One region of the Peribacillus sp. FSL R5-0717 genome, then DNA from elsewhere that is predicted to be linked to it. Evidence: riboswitches for the same ligand, from Rfam matches in the RefSeq annotation. Region 1 holds a riboswitch; each other region holds the start of a gene.
The links. Region 1 has a riboswitch for S-adenosylmethionine ahead of NYE65_RS15335 (sugar ABC transporter substrate-binding protein). Riboswitches for the same ligand answer to the same signal wherever they lie in the genome.
Positions count from the first base shown of each region.

Region 1 (3,280 bases):
AAAACGGGTAGCCAATGAGCGGAAATGCGAGCATTCCATCTCTTGGAATGAGCAGATGGAAGTCAAACTGAATGGAGCGGTCAATCAACTGGCTGATCTGGAAAAAGAAAAAAGTGAAAATATCATAAGGTCGTATCGTTCGCTTAAGGACGAAGTGAAAAGTCAGCTTTATTCAAAAATTCCTGAATTACTGAGGGATTGCTCTAAATCGTTAACGGAAAGCAGTGATTTCAGTCAGGTCCATGTACAGTTAAACCAGGAAATGAATGAGCGGATTCAAAACTTCATTTCTGACAAGATCATGCCTCAATATTACCGTTCTCTTCAAGACTGGATTGCCAGTTCTCAAATGGAGTTCTCACAAAGCCAGCAGTTCATGGATGAGATGAGTGCCGGATTCAATGAATTATACAAAGAAGAACGGATTACACTGGCAGGTGACTTCAGGGTATTGGATGACTGGCGCCGTGATGCCGACCGGATGACAAGCAGTATCCGCATCGAAAACGTTAATATCCTTTTGCGCAGGACTCCATCACAATTGCTGCTTAAAGGAGCAGGGAAGCTATTTGGGGCGATACCGCAAAATAAGGCCAATATGTACAATCGTTACAAGAAATACCTGGAAAGTGAAGATTACCTGGATGTTGCCGAAATGATCACGGAACGTTTCCTAACCCAATTTGGATTGTTTGAAAAATCATTGGATCGGGACATCTCACTTTTCTATCGCAGTTCATTTGCCTTACTTCAAAAAACGATAGAGCAGACGCAGACTGAAATAAAAGACTACCAGGCTGCATTGGAGCATATGAAAGAAAATCCTGAGGTTTACCGTGATCCGATCACGTTGTTCGAAGTGAAATTAAGGCAGTTGGAGAGGCTTGAAAAAATCGAGAAAAAGCGTCTAGCCCAGCTTCAAAGAAAATAAAAATAACAGGAAACATTTCAAATATTCAAAAATCTATTGACTTTACGACTATATCCCTATAAAGTGATAATTACGAAAACGTAACACAATATATCTCTTATCAAGAGTGGCGGAGGGACTGGCCCTAAGATGCCCAGCAACCGTTCCATTAGGAATTGGTGCTAAATCCTGCAAAACAGAAATGTTTTGACAGATAAGAGAGGGACAAGTCTGCAAAACAGCCGATTAAACCTCTCTATATTAGAGAGGTTTTTATTTTGGGATTTACACCGACTTAACTGATAAGACTAATTAGAAAACATGGAGGGGAACAAGATGAGAAGGTCTATTAAAGGGATATTCATTTCTGCCATCGCTTCGGCTTTGCTTTTAACGGGTTGCTCTGCAGGGCAGAGTTCCACAGAATCGAAGAAAGAAGAAAAAGTATCATTTGAAAATGTCCCGGAGAGATTTGCTGATGGCGATGGAGCCAAAATCAAAGTGATCCGTAAAATTGGCGGTGATGATCATACTGCCCAATACCTGGCGGGGGCGAAAGAAGAAGGAGAAGCACTGGGGTTTCAAGTCGATACGTACACAGCCAATGGTGATACGGCTAAATTCCATGATGCAATAGCACAGGCTTTGGAGGAAGATTACGACGGCTATATCATTTCACATGGTGATGATGCCGCAACTGTAAATGACGTTCAGAAGTTGGTTGATGCAGGTAAAAGCGTTGTCACATTCGATTCAATAAGCGATCTATCTAAAATAGAGGGCGTGACATTAACTTCACAAGATGATGAAGCGCTGGCAACACTGGCTTTCGATAAACTGATAAAAGAACAGAAAGGTGAAGCGGCAATTGCATATCTTTGGGTGGATGGTTTTCCTCCAATGGTAAGAAGAAATGCAGTCTATCAGGAAAAACTAAAAGAAAATCCCGGGATTAAAGAAGTCGAAAGATTCGGAGTGGCATCCGCTGATACTTCGGTTCAGACACAAAATGCTGTAGCCGCAATGCTGAATAAATACCCTAAAGGTAAATTGGATGCCATTTTCGCAACATGGGATGCCTTTGCTATCGGTGCAGCCCGGGCGATTAAAGAAGCGGGCCGCAATGAAGTGAAGATATATGGAATTGATGTTTCGAATGCAGATCTCCAGGAAATCCAATCTGCTGATAGCTCATGGTCCTACACGGCAGCAGTCGATCCCAAGTTGATCGGTGCAGTGAATATGAGGATATTGGCTAAAAAATTAGCGGGTGAAGAAACACCGCAAACATATGATTTGGAGGCATCACTCATTTCGCAAAAGCAAATCCAAGCTTCAAAAGAAGCGGTGAACATGGCAAACCTGTCTGATATTGTCGATGGCTGGGGTGTATCGACGGAATTTGAAGAAGATTGGATGAAGGTTTTGAAAGATCATTATAAAAAATAAAAAGAGACACTCTCTTTCCAGCGAAGGGAGTGTCTGTTCTATAAGGGGGAATGGACATGGGCAAGCAACTAGAAATGAGGAAAATTTCAATTGAATTTCCGGGGGTGAAGGCGCTGAGTGATGTTGATTTTTCCGTACAATCAGGAACAGCCCACGCATTGGTCGGTGCAAACGGGGCAGGGAAATCGACGTTAATGAAAGTTTTATCGGGAGCCCATGTTCATTATTCAGGTGACATTTTTATTGATGGGATGAAGCGGGATATCCGCTCGCCAAAAGCTGCTCAGGAACAGGGCATTCAAATAGTTCATCAGGAAGTGGATACCGCCCTCATCCCTTATTTAACAGTTGGGGAAAATGTAATGTTGAATGATATGGTCCAAAACATGGGAAAAAAACAAAGGGTACATTGGAAAGAACTGCACAACAAAGCCACTTCTATTCTTGAAGATATGAAAATTCATGTCCCTTCGAAAAAGTTGCTTAGAGACCTGACCTTGGCTGAAAAACAGATGGTCCTGATAGCAAGAGCGGTTTCGACAGAATGCAAATTCTTGATTCTCGACGAGCCAACTGCTCCGTTAAGTCATACGGAGACGACGGAACTTTTTCGTATTGTAAATGAATTAAAGCAAAAAGGCGTGGCAATCATTTTCATTTCACATCGTCTGCCTGAGATTTTTGAAATCTGTGAGGAAATTACGATCATGAGGAATGGGGAGCGTGTCACTTGTCGAAAAATCGAGGACATAACCCGTGCCGAAGTGGTAGAGAACATGCTTGGGAAAACTATGGATGAACAATTTCCTGAAGTGAATGCTTCGATTGGAGACGTAATTCTGGAAGTGAACGGATTGTCAGATGCCGAGAAAGTTAAGAATGTCAGTCTGAATATTAAAGCAGGCGAGATAATCGGCTTGG
Region 1 is NZ_JBBOOF010000001.1:3,154,421-3,157,700, forward strand. It holds gene NYE65_RS15330 (GTPase domain-containing protein) at 1-931, shown strand, start outside; SAM riboswitch class I at 1,026-1,131, shown strand; gene NYE65_RS15335 (sugar ABC transporter substrate-binding protein) at 1,247-2,359, shown strand; gene NYE65_RS15340 (sugar ABC transporter ATP-binding protein) at 2,416-3,280, shown strand, end outside.

Region 2 (3,280 bases), 2.9 Mb from region 1:
TCCGGGGACATCAATATTTAAAAGATGCTGCTGCCGTCTTTTATGAACGAGAATACGGTGTCAAGCTGGATCCGAATAGTGAAGTGGCAATTCTCTTCGGGGGAAAGGCAGGTCTTGTCGAACTTCCGCAGTGTTTATTGAATCCAGGTGATACAATCCTTGTTCCAGATCCCGGCTATCCGGATTATCTTTCCGGTGTTGTTTTAGCCCAGGCAAAGACCGAACTGATGCCCTTGACAGAAGAAAATGATTTTCTTCCGAAATACGATGACATACATAAAGAAGTTCTTGATAAAGCCAAAATGATGTTCTTGAATTATCCGAATAATCCCACAGGCGCTTCTGCAACTGAAAGTTTCTTTGATGAAACCGTCTCCTTTGCAAAAGAACATTCAATTTGTGTGGTCCATGATTTCGCCTATGGGGCGATAGGATTCGATGGAAAAAAACCGATAAGCTTTCTCCAGGCGGAGGGTGCAAAGGATGTAGGAGTTGAAATATACACTCTATCGAAAACATACAATATGGCAGGGTGGAGAGTCGGCTTCGCAGTGGGCAATAAGAGTGTAATAGAAGCTCTTGAACTATTACAAGACCATCTTTATGTGAGTCTTTTCCCGGCGATACAAGAAGCTGCGGCAAGCGCTTTGCTTGACTCACAGACCTGTGTAGAGCAGTTAGTGCAAATGTACGAGGGGCGAAGGAATGTTTTCATTGAGGGATTGAGGTCCATCGGATGGGAAGTCAAAGCTCCAGCGGCATCGTTTTTTGCCTGGCTCAAGGTACCTGAAGGTTTTACGTCCGAGAGTTTTGCGGACTATTTATTAACGCATGCCCATGTAGCTGTTGCCGCAGGGAATGGGTTCGGTGAATTTGGCGAAGGTTATGTCAGGGTAGGGCTACTGACTTCGGAAGAACGGCTGCAAGAGGCTGTGGAACGAATACGGACATTAAACTTATTTTAATGCAATAAGGTTCACCTTTAAATAGTTAAAACTTATTGACAAAGTAGGAATTACCTGTCAGAATACAAAATAAATTCTTAATCTTTCGATACTTGGATGCAACTTATATATCAGCGTTTTCTTATTTTGAGCAGGTGGAGGGACTAGCCCGATGAAGCCCAGCAACCGACCGTAATTCCATTGTAAAATGGGGCGGAATCCTTTCGCCGGATTTTCTTGAAATCCACAAGGCACGGTGCTAATTCTTGCAGCCGATGGCTGGGAGATAAGAAGATGGCTTTTTAAAGCCTCTTCTTTATGAAGGGGCTTTTGCCATTTTGAGACCATCTCAGGCCAATAGTGACATAGAGAGTTTACTAACGTGTTATAGGAGTGATCAGATGAGCGAGATAGTCGCTACTTATTTAATTCATGACTTTATTGGAAATCATGAGAAAAAAGCAGAGAGCATTGCCTTGGGTCTGACTGTCGGGACATGGACGGACTTGCCGCATTTGGTACAGAAACAACTGGAAAAACATAAGGGACGCGTCGTATCGGTGACACCCCTATCTGAAGAAGAGAGGGCAAACAGCTACTTTAATCGGAAAGTATACCGTTCGCTGATTAAAATTGCCTATCCGGCAAGGAATTTCTCCAATGATTTACCTGCAATCCTTACGACGGTCTTCGGCAAACTTTCATTGGACGGTGAAATAAAACTTATGGACTTGGATTTTGTCGGTGATATTCAAAAAGCTTTTCCCGGGCCGCAATTTGGCATTGAAGGCATAAGGGAAAAGCTTGGCGTATTTAACCGGCCCTTGGTGATGAGCATCTTTAAAGGTGTATTGGGAAGAGACCTAACATTTCATAATGAGCAACTGAGGCAACAAGCATTGGGAGGTGTCGACCTGGTTAAGGATGATGAGATCCTCTTCGACCAGGAACTGACTCCATTTTTCGATAGAATAAAAACGGGAAAAAGAATATTGAATGAAGTCTATGAAACCACTGGCCACCGTACTTTATATGCTGTCAATCTATCAGGGAAAACTTTTGAATTATTGGATAAGGCAGAGCAAGCGGCTGCAGCAGGGGCAGATGCTTTATTGTTCAACGTTCATACATATGGTTTGGATGTATTGCAGGCCTTGAGTGAACATGATCGTATCAAGCTGCCGATCATGGCGCACCCCGCATATAGCGGGGCATTGGCATCTTCATCATTTTATGGTATCGGCTATCCATTATTGCTTGGTAAATTAGTAAGGTTATCAGGCGCGGATTTATCTTTGTTCCCTTCTCCTTATGGAAATGTCGCACTTGAAAAAACGGAGACCTTAGCGATTGCTGAAGCTCTGACAAAAGATGAACTTTCATGGAAAAAAGCCTTCCCTGTTCCTTCTGCAGGCATTCATCCGGGCATGGTTCCGGACCTGATCAAGGATTTCGGGCTTGATAGTGTGATTAATGCCGGAGGCGGAATTCACGGGCACCCTGACGGAGCAGAGGGCGGTGCCAAGGCATTCCGTTCTGCTGTGGAAGCCGTTCTGGCAGGAAAGGAACTTTCTGAAGCGGCGGCTGAGGAAGAAACCCTAAAAAAAGCTCTTGTGTTGTGGGGAGGCCTATAAGAAATAATGAAACCGATCATCTTTTGTGATTTTGACGGAACGATCACCAACACAGATAATATCATTTCAATTATGAAGAAATTTGCGCCTCCGGAATGGGAAGCGTTGAAAGACGGTGTCCTTCAGCAAAAAATCAGTATATCTTCAGGAGTTGGGGATATGTTTTCCCTGCTTGATAGTGGCTTGAAGGATGACATCATCCAATATGTAAGAAAAACGGCCGGCATTCGTCCAGGGTTTTATGAATTCGTTGAGTATACGAAACAAGCCAATATCCCTTTATATATTGTAAGCGGGGGCATGGATTTTTTCATTTCACCCCTTTTGAATGATATCTTGCCAACAGAGTCCGTTTATTGCAACCATGCATTTTTTGATAAGGAAAAGATTTATATTGAGTGGCCACATGCTTGTGATGAGCAATGTAATAATGATTGCGGTTGCTGCAAGCCATCCATTATGAGGAAAATTACGGGTCCGGAAGATTTTAAACTCGTTATTGGAGATTCAGTGACGGATTTTGAAGCGGCAAAACAGGCCGATTTTGTCATAGCCCGTGACATACTGCTTGAAAAATGCGATAGGGAAGGAATTCCACATCAAGGATTCGAAACATTTTTTGATGTAATTGACATTATAAAGCAGCAGGAGGTGGTTAAAGCGTGAACACTCATTCTAAAGAGTGGCAGGAGTTGGCAGATA
Region 2 is NZ_JBBOOF010000001.1:223,440-226,719, reverse strand. It holds gene NYE65_RS01060 (pyridoxal phosphate-dependent aminotransferase) at 1-965, shown strand, start outside; SAM riboswitch class I at 1,084-1,237, shown strand; gene mtnW (2,3-diketo-5-methylthiopentyl-1-phosphate enolase) at 1,346-2,578, shown strand; gene NYE65_RS01050 (2-hydroxy-3-keto-5-methylthiopentenyl-1-phosphate phosphatase) at 2,585-3,244, shown strand; gene NYE65_RS01045 (methylthioribulose 1-phosphate dehydratase) at 3,241-3,280, shown strand, end outside.
Region 2: linked by a shared signal. The riboswitch ahead of mtnW (2,3-diketo-5-methylthiopentyl-1-phosphate enolase) and the one ahead of NYE65_RS15335 (sugar ABC transporter substrate-binding protein) in region 1 are both predicted to bind S-adenosylmethionine.

Region 3 (3,280 bases), 2.2 Mb from region 1:
CGATTGATACCAGCGATATATCATGGGAAATAGAGGGGTGAAACCGGTCTTATCTTTATAAAAGAAGGTTGATATTTTTGAAAAAAGGGCAGCAAACCAAAGAACGAATCATAAATGTAGCCCGGACTCTTTTTGCCACTAAAGGTTTTGACATGACAAGAACGAATGAAATTGCCTCTGCATGCAATGTTTCCGAAGCTACTATTTACAAATACTTTGACAGCAAAAAAGATTTGCTTTTGGCTACAATTACCCCTAATGAAAAAGAGGAATCTGAAGATGGGACTAGCCATCTATCCACGGATGATCTAGTGGAGAATCATGTTACTACCATGATAAAAAAAATTCTTGAAAATAAAGAACAGTTTTCGATATTATTTAGGGAAACACAATTCGATCAAGATATTTCAAAGCAATATGTAGATCAGATTTTCAAGCCAAATGCCAGGCATATTGAAATACAGAAGAGAATAGATAGCGGAGAGATACAATATATCTCTGATATTATTTTATTTAATGTAGGGATCATTTCTTTCACATTGGCTTTATCTACACATTATGAGATCCATCAACAAAAAAAGGAGCCATATTTTACTTCTGAACGAATTAAGAGCATTGCTCAACTTTTGGTATATGGTATTCATGGGAAACAAAATCATACATAATGAAACGGTCATATATATGACCGTTTCTTTTTTCATTCAGAGTACATGTCCAGAGTGTAAGATTTGACTTATATTTTTCAGACAATTACGATAAATGTATACTTCACGTAATGCTTTAAGAAAATTATATCTGGAAATCTTGTAACATTGGAGGGTATCAAATGAGCGATATCGTAATTTTATCAGGAAGTCCGGCTATTCCATCAAGAACGGACATTTCACTAAAACATATTCAATCATTAGTCGAAAATGCAGGATTTACTACAGCTTATTTCTCGATTACGGATTTCTCAGCAGATGATTTATTCCAAGGGAAATATAATAGCGAGGATATCACAAAGCTTTCGGAGAGAATTCAAGCAGCCAGAGGAGTCATTATAGGTTCACCGGTTTATAAGGCTTCTTATACAGGTGTATTGAAAGCATTGATTGATTTGCTGCCAGAAGGTGCTTTTAAGGGTAAGCCGGTGCTGCCAATCATGATTGGTGGAAGTAACAGGCATCTATTGGCGATTGACTATGCGCTTAAACCATTAATTTCAATATTAAAAGGCGAGCCGCTGCAGGGGATTTATTTTGTTGATAAGGAAATAGATAAACAGAATCCAGAAAACCCAATCAATGATTTGCATTTAATTGATCGCGTCCAGAGTCAGGTTCAAGAATTTGTAGAAGCGATACAGTTAAGAAATTAATGACTTCAATAAATTAATTCCTTATATAAAAAGACTGGAACCCTAGAAATTTTTTTAGAATAACACGCGTCAATAATAGGCCTATTAATGAAAATAGACTCATTCTTTTGGAGACTTTATCTAAAAAGACGAGTCTATTTTCGTATTTATATGAACATAAAATCATAAATTGAATAGTGTGTATAAAAATAACAGTTAATCCATAATATTAAACCAAGTTATTTTATAAGAAAACTCCATTGACAAGGATTAAATATATGTTAATATTTAAAATAATAAAACTTATCCAGAGCGACGGAGGGAATTGGCCCTTTGAAGTCCGGCAACCTGCATGATGGATGCAAGGTGCTACCTCCAACAAAATGTTGATCATTTTGGAAGATAAGGTAAAGATATTTACCTTGCGATCTTTCCATCATGGAAAGATTTTTGTTTTTTGTGAAAATTGTAGGCAGACCATAACAATGTAAGGTTGTATGGAATTATATAAATCTAAGAAATTTAAAATAAAATATTCGCGGGTTTTCTTAAAGGAGGAACTGGTTTGGATAAAGAGAATCAGCTTGAAGAAATTTTTGAACGACTTCAAGAAATGCTTAATTCAATGAAATATGGATCCATTACACTTATTGTCCAGGATGGTAAAATCATTCAAATGGAGAGAAATGAAAAACTTAGAATTAAATAAGGTATCTGCTGACTAGAAAAACTAGAGGCGGGTTTAACTGATATAAAGAGAGTATTGGTTAGATTCGTCTCTTTTTCCTAGATTCAAATAACCCGGGGAATATTAGAACGGGGATTGATCAACAGTACTCTAACCTGATACAGCAAGTTTTTAGAGGGGGCTACAAAGTTGGCTGCATTAATAAACTATGAAAATTTCAATACAGGGGACTTCCCCGTATTTCCTGAAGACACTGAGACAAAAGGTGCTTTGGAAGTTCTGCAATGGGCGAATGACCATTATGGAGACAAACTGATTTATGCTTGCAGTTTTGGTATTGAAGGCATCGTGCTTACGGATTTATTGGCGAAGGTCAATCCTTCGGCAAAAATAGTTTTCCTTGATACAGATGTTCATTTTGAGGAAACTTACCAATTGATCGAGGAAGTGAAGAAGCGATATCCGAAGCTTTTGATTGAAATGAAGAAACCTGACTTGACGCTTGAGGAACAAGCGGCGGAATATGGCGATGAATTATGGCTTAGTGATTCCAATAAGTGCTGCAACATCCGTAAAATTGTTCCGCTTACAGAAGTGCTTTCAACGGCAACAGCCTGGCTTTCGGGACTGCGGAGGGAGCAATCCGAAACAAGGGCTAAGACCGAGTATATCAATAAGGATAATAAGTTCAAATCAGTTAAAATATGCCCACTCATACATTGGACATGGAAAGATGTTTGGCGCTATGCCCACAAAAATGGACTTCCATATAATGTCCTGCATGATAATGGATATCCGAGCATTGGATGTAAAACGTGTACAGCACCTGCCTTCAATGCAGATGATTTACGCTCAGGCCGTTGGCAAGGGGCTCAAAAAACGGAATGCGGATTGCATTTATCTTAAATAAATAGAAATTATAGGCTTAAATAAATAGAAACCATAGGGGGAAATTAGCATGACAATCAGTTTACCGCACGGAGGAACATTAATCGATCTTTGGGAACCAAAATATGATTTTAGTAAAATAACGAAGTCAATCGAAATCGATGAAATTGCTTTAAGCGATCTTGAATTGATAGGGACTGGTGCCTACAGCCCGATTAAAGGATTCTTTACAAAAAGTGACTATGAGACAGTGGTAAAGGATATGAGGCTTAGCAGCGGACATGTATGGAGCATCCCGATTACGCTGCCTTTGACCGAAGAAACTGCAGGAAGCCTTACTATAGGTGAAGAAGTAACATTAACCC
Region 3 is NZ_JBBOOF010000001.1:5,365,523-5,368,802, reverse strand. It holds gene NYE65_RS25670 (TetR/AcrR family transcriptional regulator) at 78-665, shown strand; gene ssuE (NADPH-dependent FMN reductase) at 827-1,360, shown strand; SAM riboswitch class I at 1,640-1,748, shown strand; gene NYE65_RS25660 (YezD family protein) at 1,905-2,048, shown strand; gene NYE65_RS25655 (phosphoadenylyl-sulfate reductase) at 2,217-2,933, shown strand; gene sat (sulfate adenylyltransferase) at 2,986-3,280, shown strand, end outside.
Region 3: linked by a shared signal. The riboswitch ahead of NYE65_RS25660 (YezD family protein) and the one ahead of NYE65_RS15335 (sugar ABC transporter substrate-binding protein) in region 1 are both predicted to bind S-adenosylmethionine.